Regions from separate parts of the Microbacterium sp. Beta genome, predicted to be linked through region 1. Evidence: predicted binding sites of a transcription regulator. Region 1 holds the regulator's gene; the other holds the start of a gene.
The links. Region 1 encodes HrcA, which represses chaperone genes, less so after heat shock. Its sites were predicted from a motif close to TTNGCACTCGNNNNNNNCGAGTGCNAA; they were not measured.
Positions count from the first base shown of each region.

Region 1 (7,870 bases):
GGTGCCAGGTCCTGCCCGGCCTTCGTCATGGCGAGCAGCTCCTCGACCAGCGCCCTCGCCTTCGCGACCGCGTCGGTGTCACCGCTGAGTGTGATCTCGTTGCCACGGACGAGCACCTGCACATCGCGGTGCTCACGCTCCAGCATCCGCAGCAGCCGGTCCTGCGGTCCGAGCAGCTGCACCATGGCGACGCCGTCCGCGTAGATCTTCTCGACCGCCTCGGGAGGTCGGCCGCCCAGGCTCCGCTCCTGGGGCTCGTGGTTCTCAGGCACCGACACTCTTCTCAGTCAATCCGCCGGCCAGCACGTGCGCGTGGACGTGGAAAACGGTCTGTCCGGCGTTCGCGCCGGTGTTGAAGACGAGGCGGAAGTCGCCGTCCTCCGTGTGCTCCGCCGCGAGCTCGCCCGCGAAAGCGACCATCTCGGCGAGCAGAGAGGGATCTGCGGCCGCGACCTCGACGACATCTCGATACTCTGCCGACTTCGGCACCACGAGCAGATGCACGGGCGCCTGCGGGGCGATGTCGCGCAGCGCGAACAGCCGGTCGGTCTCGCCGATGATGTCGGCAGGGATCTCCCCGTTCAGAATGCGCGTGAAGATCGAGGGTTCCGTCATACCGTCAAGTCTACTGACCGGAGCGTGACGACGACCTCGGGCCCGTCCCGTGCCGGTCGGGCGGGGTCACCATCGACCGAGTGCCACCGACAGCACGGCGATCGCGGCCGGGCCCGCCGTCGAGGTACGGAGCACCGTCTCGCCGAGGAGCACACGCTCTGCCCCCGCCTCCGTCAGGTGACGCAGCTCCTCGTCGGAGATCCCGCCTTCCGGTCCCACCACCAGCACCAGGTCGCGGCCGTCCGGCTCGATCTCCGACAGTCGCGTGGGCGCCGTCGGGTCGAGCAGCAGGAGGCGCTGCGAGGCCGCGCGCTCCCTGAGCTGAGCCGTCGAGACGGGTGATGCGACGGCGGGCACCCAGGCGCGGTGTGCTTGCTTGGCGGCCTCGCGGACGATCGTCGCCCAGCGCTCCCGTCCCTTCACCGCCTTCGGGCCCTCCCACCGCGAGACGCTCCGACTCGCCTGCCAGGGAACGATCTCGTCGACGCCGAGTTCGCAGGCCGCCTGCACGGCGAGCTCATCGCGATCTCCTTTCGCGAGAGCCTGTACCAGAACGACCCGAGGCGTCGGAGCGGGGTGCTCGACGCGCTCCGCGACACGGACCTCCACGCGGGAGGGAGACACCTCCTCTGCCACACCGGTCAGCCACACGCCCGCGCCGTCGCCGACGGTGACAGCCTCGCCGACGCGCAGACGACGGACGACGGCCGCGTGCTTGGCTTCGGCTCCGGTCAACGACACCAGGTCGTCGACTCGGGCATCCGTCGACGATTCGACGAGGAAGTGCAGTGCCATGATCAGTGGCTGCGGAAGCGGTCGCGGAGCTTGGAGAAGAGTCCCTGCTGGAACTGGGCGAGCTGGGGCTCCGGAGACTTCGCCTTCTTCGCGAAGTCCTCGATCAGCGCACGCTGCGCGGAATCCAGTCGAGTCGGTGTCAGCACCTGGACGCCGACCCGCAGATCGCCGCGCTGCGTGCCGCGGAGCGGGGTGATACCCCGTCCCTTGATCGTGAGCACGTCACCGGACTGCACACCGGGACGGATCTCGAGGTCGACCTCGCCGTCGAGTGCCTGGATCTTGGTCTCGGTACCGAGGATCGCGTCGGTCATCGACACCTCGAGGGTCGCGAGCAGGTCGTCTCCCTCGCGACTGAACGCCGCGTGCGGGTTGACGGTCACCTCGACGTACAGGTCACCGTTCGGTCCGCCCGCCTTGCCGACCTCACCGGAACCGGGAAGCTGCAGGCGGAGTCCCGTCTCGACACCGGCGGGGATGTCGAGCGACACCGTTCTGCGCGAACGCACGCGACCCTGACCACCGCAGGTGCCGCAGGGATACGGGATGGTCGTGCCGTAGCCCTCGCAGGTGCCGCAGGGCTGAGAGGTGACCACGTTGCCGAGCAGGCTGCGCACCTGACGCTGCACGTGGCCGGAGCCGCCGCAGATGTCGCACGTGACCGGCGAGGTGCCCTCCTGACAGCACGACCCCTGACACGTCTCGCACAGCACGGCGGTGTCGACCTCGATGTCCCGATGCGCCCCGAACACGACGTCGCCGAGGTCGAGCGTGACCCGGACGAGGGCGTCCTGGCCCCGCTCCCGACGCGACCGTGGACGCGCACCGCGCCCTCCCCCCTGAGAAGCACCGAAGAACGTCTCGAAGATGTCGCCGAAACCGCCGAAGCCGCCGAAGTTCCCCGCGGCGCCGTCTCCGCCGCCCATGTCGTAGCGGCGGCGTGACTCGTCGTCGCTGAGGACGTCGTACGCATGCGTGACGAGCTTGAACTTCTCCGCAGCGTCGTCCCCGGGGTTCACATCCGGGTGCAGCTGCCGGGCAAGGCGTCGGTACGCCTTCTTGATCTCATCGGTGGAAGCGTCCCGGGACACCCCGAGAACCTCATAGTGGTCCGCCACAATCGCCTTTCTGCGTGTGTTCTCGTGGCGACCGCGTCAGCGGCCGGCCTCGTCTTCGTCGAGCATCCGCGACAGGTAGCGGGCCACGGCCCGCGCTGCGGCGAGATTGCTCGGGTAGTCCATGCGCGTCGGCCCCATCACGCCGACTCGCGCCGTGCCGCTGGGGGCGGCGTAGTTGCTGGCCACGATCGACGCCTCACCGAGGCCGAAGGGGGCATTCTCTGTGCCGATGCTGGCCGCGAGACCGTGCTCGTCGGTCACCATCTCGCTCATCAGTCGCAGCAGCGTCACCTGCTCCTCGATCGCCTCGAGAAGCGGATGGATGCTCCCGCGGAAGTCCTGTTCCCGACGCGCGAGGGTGGCCGCCCCCGCCATCACCAGACGTTCCTGACGGAAGCCGCCGAGCTCGTCGACGACGACGCCGGCGAGCGTGCGGAGCACCGCGTCCTGAGGCTTGTCCTCCGCCCCGAGCAGCAGCTGGAGACGGTCGGATGCCTCACCGATGCCCTGCCCGGTGATCAACGACGACAGGCGTGCACGCAGCACCGCGAGGTCGGACTCGTCGATGATCTCCGGCAGGGGGGCGATCCGCTGTGACACGCCGCCGGCATCGGTGACCAGAACGATCAGCAGCCGGTTCGGTGCCAGAGCCACCAGCTCGACATGCGTCACGTGCGCACGCGCGAACGACGGATACTGTGCGAGCGCGACCTGACCCGTCAGCTGCGTCAGCACCCGCACCGTGCGCACCATCAGGTCGTCGAGATCGGCCGGTTCGCCCAGGAACGACTCGATCGCCGAGCGCTGTGCCGAAGAGAGCGGGCGCAACTGGGCGAGATGATTCACGAAGACGCGGTAGCCCTTGTCTGTGGGAACCCTTCCCGACGAGGTGTGCGGAGCGGTGATCAGCTCTTCATCCTCGAGCAGCGCCATGTCGTTTCGGATCGTGGCGGCCGAGACGCCGAAGGAATGCCTGTCGACGATCGACCGGCTGCCGACGGGTTCGTGGGTCTCGACGTAGTCCTGCACGATCGCGCGGAGAACCTGCAGCCCTCGCTCTGTGACCATCGCCCTTCCCTTCCGCTGGCACTCGGACGTTCAGAGTGCCAATCCTACCCCGTGCAACTGCGGGTTCTCCGTACCGCGGACCGACGACTCTAGGATGACGCTCATGACCTCCTCCCCGCATGCCACCCTGTCGACCGGCATCGTTCGTGGCGTCGAGGAGGCGGGGATCGTCCGCTACCTCGGCATCCCGTATGCCATGGCGCCGTTCGGCGAGCACAGGTTCCGCGAGCCGCAGCCTGTCGCGACCTGGGACGGCGTGCGCGACGCACTGGAGTTCGGCCCCACTCCGCCTCAGGTTCCGTATGCGGGCGCCATCGGCGAGCTGCTCGGCTCGGTGCGGATCGACGGAGACGACATCCTCACGGCGAACGTCTGGGCTCCGACCGACGCCTCCGGCGCCCCCGTGCTGCTCTGGATCCACGGCGGCGCGCTCGAACGCGGCACCGCCGCTCTTCCGCTCTATGACGGCGCTGTCTTCGCGCAGGCGGGAATCGTCTTCGTGTCGATCAACTACCGACTCGGCTCGGAGGGGTTCTCCGTCTTGGAGGGCGCCCCACGGAACCTCGGCCTGCGCGATGCGGTCGCGGCCCTCGAGTGGGTGCACCGTGAGGTCGCCGCTCTCGGCGGCGACCCGACACGGATAACGGCGATGGGCGAGTCCGCCGGTGGAGCCATCGTCGCCGGACTCCTCGCTCGGGCGGACTCCCGCGCACTCATCAGTCGCGCCATCATCGAGTCCGGACCACTCCAGGCGCAGACTCCGAAGAAGGCCGGACGTGTGACGGCTCGACTCGCGAAGCGACTCGGAGTACGAGCCGACCGCGCCTCTTTCGCCGCTCTGACGCCCGAGAAGCTGTTGGACGCACGGAAAGCTCAATCCGCCGGATCGTCTCCCCTCGGCGGGGCTCCGGCGTTCCAGTTGGCGATCGACCCCGAGAGCCTTCCCCGGTCACCGCACGAGGTGCTTCGCGAGATCGACACGCCGCTACTCATCGGGAGCAACACCGACGAGTATCGGCTCTGGTTCCCACCGGAGGTGCTGGCAGGCATCGGAGAGTTCAAGCTGCAAGCCGCGCGACTGCTCTCCCGCATCCCTCGACGTGCGGTGGCGGCCTATCGATCCGCGTTCCCCGACGCCGGCGCTGGAGAGATCCTGGGGCAGCTCGTCACGGACGTGATGCTGCGTGCTCCGTTGAGCCGGGTGGCAGCCGCGCGCCCGGAGAAGACGCACGTCTACGAGTTCGCCTGGCCGAGTCCCGTCCGCGATCTCCGCGCGGCACACGCGCTCGAGCTCGGGTTCGTGTTCGATCGCCTCGATGACGACGAAGCCGCGCGTCTGGCAGGTCCCGACGCTCCGCGTGATCTCGCAGCCGAGATGAACACGTCGTGGGTCGGGTTCGTGACGTCGGGCGATCCTGGCTGGCCGGCCTACGGTGACGATCGCCTCACGCGGGTGTTCGATGCCAGGAGCACGACGGTGCCCCAACGACGTGCGGCGGCGATGGATCTGCTCCCCGGGTGACGAACGCTTCAGCCTTCAGTCGGTCAGTTCGCGGACGACGGCATCGGCGAGCAGGCGACCGCGTAGCGTCAGCTGCACGCGCCCTTGAAGCGCTGCGAGTGGTTCGACGAGACCGTCGGCGATGAGTCCGGCGACCCTGCTCCGGTTCGCCCTCGGGACGTCGTCGATCGCGATCCCCTCGCGGATGCGGCTGAGCAGCAGGATCCGCTCGAGCGTGCGCGAGTCGTCGTCCGGGCGCTCGGTGCCTGCTGCCGGCGACTCGGATGCGGCAAGGCGCTGGGCGTACGCCGCGGGGTGCTTCACGTTCCACCAGCGCAGACCGGCGACGTGACTGTGCGCTCCGGGACCGAAGCCCCACCAGTCGTTCCCCCGCCAGTACGCGAGGTTGTGTCGGGAGCGACGATCGGGCGTGCGCGCCCAGTTGCTCACCTCGTACCAGTCGAAGCCGCCGGCAGCGAGTCGGGCGTCGGCGAGCTCGTACATGTCGGCCTGGAGATCGTCGTCGGGGGTCGGCACCTCCCCGCGGCGGATCTGACGCGCGAGCTTGGTTCCGTCTTCGATGATGAGCGCGTAGGCCGAGATGTGGTCCGGCTCCAGCGCGAGTGCGGCATCGAGCGACGCCTGCCAGTCGGCGAGGGACTCCCCCGGTGCGCCGTAGATCAGGTCCACGCTCACGGCAAGGCCCGCATCCTTCGCGGCGGCGACGGCCGTGCGCACGTTCTCCGGGCGGTGCGTGCGATCGAGGGCGGCGAGCACGTGGGGAACGGCAGACTGCATGCCGACCGACATCCTCGTGACTCCTGCTCGTGCCAAGGTGTGCGCCACTTCGGGCGTCACCGTGTCGGGGTTCGCCTCGACCGTGACCTCCGCGCCCGCTGCCAGGCCGAACGCATCTGTCGCCGCTCCGAGCATGCGTGCGAGGTCGCCGGCGGGGAGAAGCGTGGGAGTACCGCCGCCGAAGAACACGGTGTCCATCGGCCGCAGCGCTCCCGCGTCATCCAGCACTCGACGAGCGAGGGCGATCTCCGCGATCAACGTCGACGCGTAGTCCTCCTGCTTCGCCCCGCGCAGCTCGGTCGAGGTGTACGTGTTGAAGTCGCAGTAGCCGCAGCGCACGGTGCAGAACGGGATGTGCAGGTAGGCGGAGAACGGCACATGCTCATCGATCCGAAGATCTGCGGGCAAGCGCCCGTCCGCCGGGGCGGGGTCTCCGAGAGGAAGTGGTCCCGCCATCAGACGGGAGTCGCGTACAGCGGGGAGATCGCCCGAAGATAGCGCGCGAAGAGCTCGCGGCGGCGACGCTTCACGAGAGCGGGGATCGTGCGGTAGAGCAGGCCGTTCGGCGCGTCGAAGGCGCGCACGGTGAACCACACCTCGTCGTTGTCTTCACGCCAGTCCACGTCGAACGACTCTTCTCCGCTGACCACCGATCCGCCGACGGTTCCGAGGACGAACCCGACACGACGGGTCTCCTCCGTGACGGAGATCACGCGGAGCTCGGAGTCGGCGCGCATGCCCGCGACGCGCCCGCGGAGGTGCAGGGTCATCCCCGCGCCGACGAACGGCATGCCCTCCGCGTCGTAGCGCTGCTCGACGTCGCGCTTGCTCGGAGCGATCGGGTTGCCCTCGGCGTCGAAGCTCACGCCCGCATAGGCAGGTCCCGGTGCGGGGCGCACGTCTTCGACCGTCAGGCCGGCAGCGCGCTGTGCCGTCCACGACAGAAGCGCTTCTCCGGCGGTCTGGAAGCGTTCGATCCCGCTGCCGATCCGCCAGGATTCCTCCGCCGGGATGCTGCGCTCCGGCGGGTACTGCATCAGATCCGGAGCATGGGTCGCACCCACGGCCGCATAGTCCACCGTGTCGTCTCGGAAAGTCCCGCGCCGCATGACTTCCACCCTACTTCGGGTTACCTGAGCGAACACCCCCACGCGCCGCGGAGCGTCACATCGTGGCTCAGCGCGAGACCGACGACGCCCCCGCCTCATCCTGAACGATGCGGACATACCGGTCGTGCGTGGCTCGCTGCAGCAGCAGGAGCGCCGGCGCCAGCAATCGCCAGAACCACGTCGAAGGACGCGAGACCGATCGCGCGACGAAAACGCCGTGCTCGTCGATCAGGAACGACTCCTCGCCGTAGATCGGATGCCCAGGACGGGTTTCGTAGCCGAAGCCGTTCTCATCCGCCCATACGACCCGGACGGGCTCCACGAATCGAATACCGAGCAGACGCTTCGCGAGCACGCCCTCGACGCCTGCGGCAGGCGCACCGGCAGGGACTTCGAATCCCGCACGGCGCTTGAACTCCCACGAGCTCACCAGCGCGGCGACCGCAGTTCGCGCGGCAGGGCCGACGACCGTTGAACGCTCGGAGAGGCGCATCCCCTTCGGCACCGCGCGGATCGGGCCGCGCGTCACCCCCCGCTCATACGCCGGGAACGGCACCGGTTACTTCTTTTCCTTGCCTTCGACATCGCCGGAGAGCGCAGCGATGAACGCCTCCTGCGGCACCTCGACACGGCCCACCATCTTCATGCGCTTCTTGCCCTCCTTCTGCTTCTCGAGGAGCTTGCGCTTGCGGGTGATGTCGCCGCCGTAGCACTTGGCCAGCACGTCCTTGCGGATCGCGCGGATCGTCTCGCGGGCGATGATGCGTGCGCCGATCGCGGCCTGGATCGGCACCTCGAACTGCTGGCGAGGGATGAGCTTGCGCAGCCGCTCCGCCATCATCGTGCCGTAGGCGTAGGCCTTGTCG
Region 1 covers NZ_SCOG01000003.1:84,247-92,116, reverse strand. The annotation lists gene FFS56_RS04595 (PhoH family protein) at 1-185, opposite strand, end outside; gene FFS56_RS04590 (HIT domain-containing protein) at 265-615, opposite strand; gene FFS56_RS04585 (16S rRNA (uracil(1498)-N(3))-methyltransferase) at 682-1,410, opposite strand; gene dnaJ (molecular chaperone DnaJ) at 1,413-2,528, opposite strand; gene hrcA (heat-inducible transcriptional repressor HrcA) at 2,565-3,596, opposite strand; gene FFS56_RS04570 (carboxylesterase family protein) at 3,700-5,118, shown strand; gene hemW (radical SAM family heme chaperone HemW) at 5,134-6,351, opposite strand; gene FFS56_RS04560 (DUF1990 family protein) at 6,351-7,004, opposite strand; gene FFS56_RS04555 (DUF1990 family protein) at 7,072-7,533, opposite strand; gene lepA (translation elongation factor 4) at 7,564-7,870, opposite strand, start outside.

Region 2 (7,870 bases), on a different contig from region 1:
GCCTCGTCGCCCTCGTCACGACCACGTTCTGGCACCTTCCTCTCTGGCTCGGCATCGTCGCGGCCGTCATCGGCGGCGGCCTGTTCGGCTGGGCGCTGGATGCCGGGATCTGGCGTCCGCTCCGCCGGCGCGGTCTCGGTGTCGTCCAGCTGATGATCGTCAGCATCGGGCTCTCGCTCGCGCTGCGATACGCGTTCCAGTTCATGATCGGCGGAGGGACCTATCAGCTCCCCGGTGCCAGCCCCACCCCGATCCAGTTCGGGCCGATCTCCCTGTCCTACATCGACATGATCGCGATGGGTGTGAGCATCGTCGTGATCCTGGCCGTGGCCTTCTTCCTGACGCGCACCCGCATCGGCAAGGCCACCCGCGCGATCTCCGACAACCCGCAGCTCGCTGCCGCGTCCGGGATCGACGTCGACCGTGTGATCCGTTACGTCTGGATCCTCGCGGGAACGCTCGCCGCCATCTCCGGCATCCTGTGGGCGTACTTCCGCCCCGGTGTGAAGTGGGACATGGGGATGCAGATGCTCCTGCTGATCTTCGCCGCGATCACCCTCGGCGGCCTCGGCACGGCGTTCGGCGCTCTGGTCGGATCGCTCATCGTCGGCATGGCTGTCGAGGTGTCGACGCTGTGGATCCCGTCCGACCTCAAGTATGCGAGTGCTCTCGTGATCCTCATCCTCATCCTCCTCGTGAGACCTCAAGGGCTGCTCGGACGCAGGGAAAGGTTGGGCTGATCGCCATGGACTTCGGAAGCATCTTCTCGAACACGGCCGTCTACCTGTTCAGCCCGGTCACCATCGCCTACGCGCTCGCGGCGACCGGCCTCGCCGTGCACTTCGGATACGCCGGACTGCTCAACTTCGGCATGGCGGCGTTCATGGCGATCGGCGGCTACGGCTACGCCATCTCGGTGCTCAGCTTCGGCCTGCCGTGGTGGATCGGCATGCTGATCGGCCTGGTCGGCGGCGCCCTCTTCGCCGTGCTCCTGGGCATACCGACGCTGCGGCTCCGCGCCGACTATCTCGCGATCGCCACGATCGCCGCGGGCGAGATCGTCCGTCTCCTCTTCACCACGCAGGTGTTCGACGAATGGACCAACAGCGCCGACGGCCTCGCCCAGTACAACGGCGGATTCCGCGACGCGAACCCCATCCCGCCGGGGACCTACGGGTTCGGACCCTGGACGTACAGCGCGAACGACCTCTGGAACCGCGTGTTCGGCGTGATCGTCCTGGTCGTCGCCATCCTGCTGGTGTGGGCGCTGATGCGCAGCCCGTGGGGCCGCGTGCTCAAGGGCATCCGCGAAGACGAGGACGCGGTGCGCTCGCTGGGCAAGAACGTCTTCGCCTACAAGATGCAGGCGCTCGTCGTGGGTGGTGTGATCGGCGCCGCGGGTGGGATCGTCTTCGTCCTCCCCTCCGCGGTCGTCCCCGGCAGCTACTCGACGTCGCTGACGTTCTTCCTGTGGACGATCCTCCTCCTGGGAGGCGCGGCCACGGTGTTCGGACCCACGCTCGGTGCGGTGCTCTTCTGGGTGGTGTTCGCCTTCATGGCCAACCTGCTCCCGTCGATGGCGAAGGCCGGGCTGCTGCCGATGACCGACAGCCAGGCGTCGACCCTCGTCTTCGTCTTCGTCGGCATCGCCCTGATGCTGCTCGTGATCTTCCGCCCGCAGGGCATCCTCGGAGACAAGAGGGAGATGACCTTTGTCAAATGAACTGACCCCGGAACAGGTCCCCGGCTCGGCGGACGCCGCGGTGACCGCGGCTCCCTCCACGGGGAGCATCCGACGCCCGAAGACCACCGGCCTGACCAAGGGTGAGGTGAAGCCCGGAGTCGCGAAGGTCGATCCGATCCTCGTCGTCGACGCCGTCCAGCGTCGCTTCGGAGGCCTGACCGCCGTCGACGTCGATCACCTCGAAGTCCCCCGAGGAGCCATCACCGCGCTGATCGGCCCGAACGGAGCAGGCAAGACGACGCTCTTCAACCTGCTCTGCGGATTCGACAAGCCCAACAGCGGCACGTGGTCGTTCGACGGCACGAGCCTCTCCGGGGTGCCGTCGTTCAAGGTGGCCAGGATGGGCCAGGTACGCACGTTCCAGCTCACCAAGTCGCTCTCGCTGCTCACGGTGCTCGAGAACATGAAGCTGGGCGCTCCGCATCAGCGCGGTGAGGGATTCTGGTCCAGCCTGTTCCCCTTCCTGTGGAGGGCACAGGACGACGAGATCGAGGCCAAGGCGCGCGAACTGCTGACGCGCTTCAAGCTCGACGCGAAGGAGAAGGACTTCGCCGCGGCCCTCTCGGGCGGCCAGCGCAAGCTCCTCGAGATGGCCAGGGCGCTGATGAGCGACCCGACGCTGGTGATGCTCGACGAGCCCATGGCCGGCGTCAACCCCGCGCTCACGCAGTCGCTCCTCGACCACATCCTCGACCTGAAGGAGGAGGGCATGACCGTGCTCTTCGTCGAGCACGACATGCACATGGTGCGTCACATCGCCGACTGGGTGATCGTGATGGCCGAGGGGCGGGTCGTCGCGGAGGGCCCTCCCGACGAGGTCATGGAGAACCCGGCTGTCGTTGACGCGTACCTCGGTGCACACCAGGACGTGGACCTCGGCGCCGTCACCGGACGTATCCCGGTGCTCCCCGATGCCGCCGCCAGCAGGCTCCGCGAGGAGATCGAAGCGGAGGCGGAGGCCGAGCTCGAGGCGACCGATCCGGTTCCCGGCACCGCTACCGATACCGATACCGATACCGAGGGAAGGGGCACCGCATGAGCGGGGAAACGCCGACCGATGCAGCGACGAGCGCGGCTCAGGGCGATGTCGTCGTGAAGCTGACCGACGTCCATGCCGGCTATCTTCCCGGTGTGAACATCCTCAACGGTGCCAACCTCGTGGCGCGGCAGGGAGAGCTGATCGGGATCATCGGTCCGAACGGGGCGGGGAAGTCCACTCTCCTGAAGGCCATCTTCGGGCTCGTGAACGTGCGAAGCGGCGACATCACGGTGAAGGGTGAGAGCATCGTGGGTCTGAAGGCCGACAAGCTCGTCCGGCGCGGAGTGGCCTTCGTGCCGCAGACCAACAACGTCTTCCCCTCGCTGTCGATCGAGGAGAACCTGCAGATGGGGCTGTACCAGAACCCCAAGATCTACGACGAGCGACTCGAGTTCGTCACCGGCATCTTCGCTGAGCTGGGCAAGCGCCTCAAGCAGCGCGCCGGTTCGCTCTCCGGTGGTGAGCGGCAGATGGTCGCCATGTCCCGTGCCCTCATGATGGACCCATCGGTGCTGCTGCTCGACGAGCCGTCGGCCGGCCTCTCCCCCGTGCGACAGGACGACGCGTTCATCCGGGTCTCCGACATCAACAAGGCCGGTGTCACGACGATCATGGTGGAGCAGAATGCTCGACGCTGCCTGCAGATCTGCGACCGAGGGTACGTCCTCGATCAGGGCAAGGACGCGCACGAGGGAAGTGGCAGGGACCTGCTGAACGACCCCAAGGTCATCGGTCTCTATCTCGGCACGCTCGGCACCGACGCCGCCTGAGCGGCGAGCGAGAAGCCGCGAGCGAGAAAGCCGCCGACACCACGACGAAGGCCCCGGATCGGATCCGGGGCCTTCGTCGTGTGATCGTCTGATCAGTTGGTGCGGGTGATCATGTTGTCGGCACCGTACTTGTAGATGCCGATCGACGCACCCTGCGGGTCGCCGGCCTCATCGAACGTGACGTCACCGGAGTAGCCGTCGTAGTCGGCCGTGCCGCCGTCGTTGATGATCTTGGCGCAGTCGGCGAAGCTGGTGCACTTCTTGCCGTCACCGGAGCCGCCCGACACCTCCTGCATCTTGGCCGCGATGTCCGCGCCGTCCGTCGAGCCAGCGGCCAGGGAGGCCAGCGCCACGAGGATGACGGCGTCGTACGCCTCAGCCGCGTAGGTGAAGTCCTTGACCTCGGCGTTGCCCTCGCCCGTCCAGAAGTCCTGCAGACGCGAGGTGAAGTCGTCGGCGAGTGCGGGGCCGGCCTTGGTTCCCTGCGCGCCCTCGAGCGAGACCGGGATCTCCGAGCCGTAGTCGGACAGGTTGCCGTCGACCATGTAGAACTTGTCGGCCGAGATGCCGGCGTTCACCAGCAGCGGCGCAATGGTCTTGAACTGGTCGAACGACACGATCGCGACCGCGTCGGGGTTCTGCGCCTTGATCGTCTCGACCTGGGCGTCGAACTGCGCGTCGCCGACGTTGAACGACGCCTCGGCGACGATCTCGCCGCCGGTGCCCTCGAAGGTCTCCTTGATCGCCGCGTCGAGGCCCGTGCCGTACGCGTCGTTCTGGTAGATGATGCCGAGCGTCTTCGCGCCGTCCTCGGCGATGAGGTTGCCGAGCACCTCGCCCTGCAGCAGGTCGCTGGGGGCGGTGCGGAAGTACAGACCGTTGTCATCCCACGTGGTGAAGTCGGGCGAGGTGTTCGACGCGGAGATCTGGAGGATCCCGGCGCTGACGTTGCCGTCGAGGATGAGCTTGGAGACGCCGGATGCGGCAGCTCCGACGATGGCGGAGACGCCGGCGCCCTGCAGCTTGGTGATCGAGGTCTCGTAGGCCTTGGTGTCGGTGTCGCCCTCGTCTTCGGCCGTCAGGTCGATCGTGATGCCGGCAGCCGCGTCGTTGACCTCCTGGACGGCCAGCCCGACGCCCGACTCCATGGGCGGGCCGAGGAACGCCAGCGAGCCGGTCTGCGGAAGCAGCGAGCCGAGCTTGAGCGTCAGATCGGCTGCGGGCTTGTCACTGCCGCCGCTCTCCCCGCTCGGAGTGCTGCTGCAACCAGCGATGACGATGGCGGATGCACTGACCAGTGCGATCCCGGCGAAGACCTTCGCGGTTCGCGAGCCCTTCAATGCGTTCATGATGCTCCCTTGCGTAACTGAACGTGGAATGTGACCACAATCGGGTGCTCTAACACTAGGGCGTGAGTATCGCGCGCAGGGGGTGCAAGTGTCTCGGTGCGTTAACGATCCGGGACCGGGTTCCCTGACCCGTGGTCCTCGGGATCAGGCGGCTTCGACCCGTGGAATCCTGCGCCCTCGTCGCGCGGCGAGCAGGAGGTCGACCACGAAGACGCCGATCGCAATCCACACGATGATGAAGCCGGCCCAGCGCTCGGCCGGCATCGGCTCGTGCAGCACCAGGACCCCGATGAGGAACTGCATGACGGGGGTGATGAACTGGATCATGCCGATCACCGTGAGGTTGATGCGTCGGGTTCCCGCGGCGAAGAGCAGCAGCGGAACCGCCGTGGCGACACCGGCGAAGGCCAGCAGCAACGCGTGCGCCCACCCGTTCGCGCCCATCGTGATGCCCGACGTGAGCGCGACGATGATCAGCTGCGCCACCGCGATGGGGATCAGCCAGAACGACTCCAGAGTCAGGCCGCTGATCGCATCGACCGCAGGGCCGATCTTCTTCTTGATGAGCCCGTACACGCCGAAGGACGCGGTCAGCGACAGCGCGATCCACGGGAACTGCCGGTAGGCGACGACGATCACGATGACGGCGATAGCCGCGATGGCGATGGCTGCCCACTGCAATCGGCGGATGCGCTCCTTCAGCACGAAGACACCCAGCAGCACCGTCGTGATCGGGTTGATGAAGTACCCCAGGCTCGTCTCGACGACGTTGCCGCTGAGCGTTCCGATCAGGAACACCTGCCAGTTCACATAGATCAGCAGGCCCGCCAGCGCGGTCAACCCCAGCAGCTTCGGCTGGCGGATGATGACGCCGAAGGCCACCCAACCGCGCGTGACGGTGAGCAGCAGGACGCAGAAGACGAAGGAGAGCAGCACCCGCCAGGCCACGACCTCCCACGGACCCGTCGGAACGAGGAGGAGGAAGTAGAGGGGAAGCACGCCCCAGAGGAGGTACGCCCCTCCGGCGTAGGCGACTCCGGCGGTCTGCGTGGCGCGGGTCGTCTCTGGGGTCACCGCACAACCCTATGCCCGCGGCGAGGATACGGACCGCGACGGCTGAGCCTCCCGGCGGAGTTTGGCAGGAAAGGGATGCCCGCTGGCGGACGCAGAAGGGGGCCCGGATGCGAGACGCATCCGGGCCCCCTTCGAGGACCTCACCCTGCCCCTCATGAGAGGCGGGGAACAGGTTCAGCAGATCAGCGGACGACGACCGCCAGGACGTCGCGAGCCGACAGGACGAGGAACTCGTCTGCGCCGAACTTCACCTCGGTGCCGCCGTACTTGCTGTAGAGCACGCGGTCGCCGACGGCGACGTCGAGCGGAACACGGTTGCCGTTGTCGTCGATGCGGCCGGGGCCGACCGCCACGACCTCGCCCTCCTGGGGCTTCTCCTTGGCGGTGTCGGGGATGACCAGGCCACTCGCGGTGGTCTGCTCGGCCTCGACCTGCTTGATGACGATGCGGTCCTCGAGCGGCTTGATGGAAACCGACACGGTCTACCTCTTCTTTCTTGACGCTGACACGAAAGACTTGTTCGCACTCTCAACCCGAGAGTGCTAATCCAGTCTAGGCGCTCGGCTGGCACTCACGCAATGCGAGTGCCAGTGAGCGACGCGGTTCGACTCGAGGCGCGGCCGATTAGGCTGAGACCGTGGAGATGTCCGAGCTGCGCGCCCTGCTCACCCCCGAAGGTCTCGAGCTTCTCGACACGACCGGTCCCATCGAGTCGACCACCGAGGTCGCGCGAGCGGTGTCGCGGCTGCGTGCGGCCGGCCACTCCCCCGACCTCGTGTCCGCCGTCGTCGGGCAGGCGCACCTGCGGTCGAGGGCAGCGACGAAGTTCGGCCCCTTCGCCGCCCGCATGCTCTTCACCAGGGCCGGCCTCGAGCAGGCGACGCGGCTCGGTGTCGCGGCACGGCACGCCCAGCGCATCCGTCAGTCGGGCTTCACCCGTGTAGCCGACCTCGGCTGCGGTATCGGCGGCGATGCGCTCGCCTTCGCCGGAGCCGGACTCCAAGTGCACGCCGTCGACGCCGACGAGGTCACCTCCGCCATCGCGGCATACAACCTGGCGCCGTTCGGCGACGACGCCGCGGTGCGGCACGAGACGGCGGAGGAAGCCCTCTCCAGACTGGACGACGGGGACGCGGTCTGGATGGACCCGGCCAGACGCACCTCCGGGCACAGCGAGACCAGGCGTGTCTCCGCCGACGACTACTCCCCCTCCCTGGACTGGGCGTTCGATGTGGCCGCACGTCGCCCGACCGGCATCAAGCTCGGACCGGCCCACGACCGCGACGCACTGCCCGCCGATGCCGAGGCGCAGTGGGTGAGCGCCGACGGCAGCGTGGTCGAACTCGTCGTGTGGAGCGGATCCCTCGCCCGAGAAGGAGTGCGCCGCGCGGCACTGGTGATCCGCGGCGAGCGCTCGCACGAGCTCATTGCTGCGGCCGACACCGCCGATGAGCCCGTGCGCGAGCTCGGCGCCTTCCTGCACGAGCCGGACGGGGCGGTGATCCGCGCGCGGCTGATCGGAGAGGTCGCCCGCAGTCTCGACGCCGGCATGCTCGACGAACACATCGCCTATCTGACATCCGACGCAGCCCTGACCAGTCCGTTCGTGCAGTCCTTCCGCGTCAGGGAGACGCTTCCGGCGAGCCCCAAGGCGATCAACGCCGCGCTCAAGGCGAACGATGTCGGACGCCTGGAGATCAAGAAACGCGGAGTGGATGTCGATCCCGCCGCCTTCCGGAAGAAGCTCACGCTGCGCGGAGACCAGGAGGCGACGCTGATCCTCGTCCGTATCGGCGACCAGCGCCGCGCGATCCTCGCCGACCGGGTGCCCGCGGCGAGCTGACGTCCGCTCAGCCGTCCGGATCGCGGCCCGGCGGTTCGACCACGATGGGGT
Region 2 covers NZ_SCOG01000043.1:2,843-10,712, forward strand. The annotation lists gene FFS56_RS20020 (branched-chain amino acid ABC transporter permease) at 1-740, shown strand, start outside; gene FFS56_RS20025 (branched-chain amino acid ABC transporter permease) at 746-1,723, shown strand; gene FFS56_RS20030 (ABC transporter ATP-binding protein) at 1,791-2,783, shown strand; gene FFS56_RS20035 (ABC transporter ATP-binding protein) at 2,780-3,553, shown strand; gene FFS56_RS20040 (ABC transporter substrate-binding protein) at 3,646-4,902, opposite strand; gene rarD (EamA family transporter RarD) at 5,047-5,976, opposite strand; gene groES (co-chaperone GroES) at 6,159-6,455, opposite strand; gene FFS56_RS20055 (class I SAM-dependent methyltransferase) at 6,614-7,819, shown strand; partial or broken gene FFS56_RS20060 (hypothetical protein) at 7,827-7,870, opposite strand, start outside.
Region 2: a site for HrcA is predicted at 6,541-6,567, ahead of groES (co-chaperone GroES). Genes of this name have one in related genera too.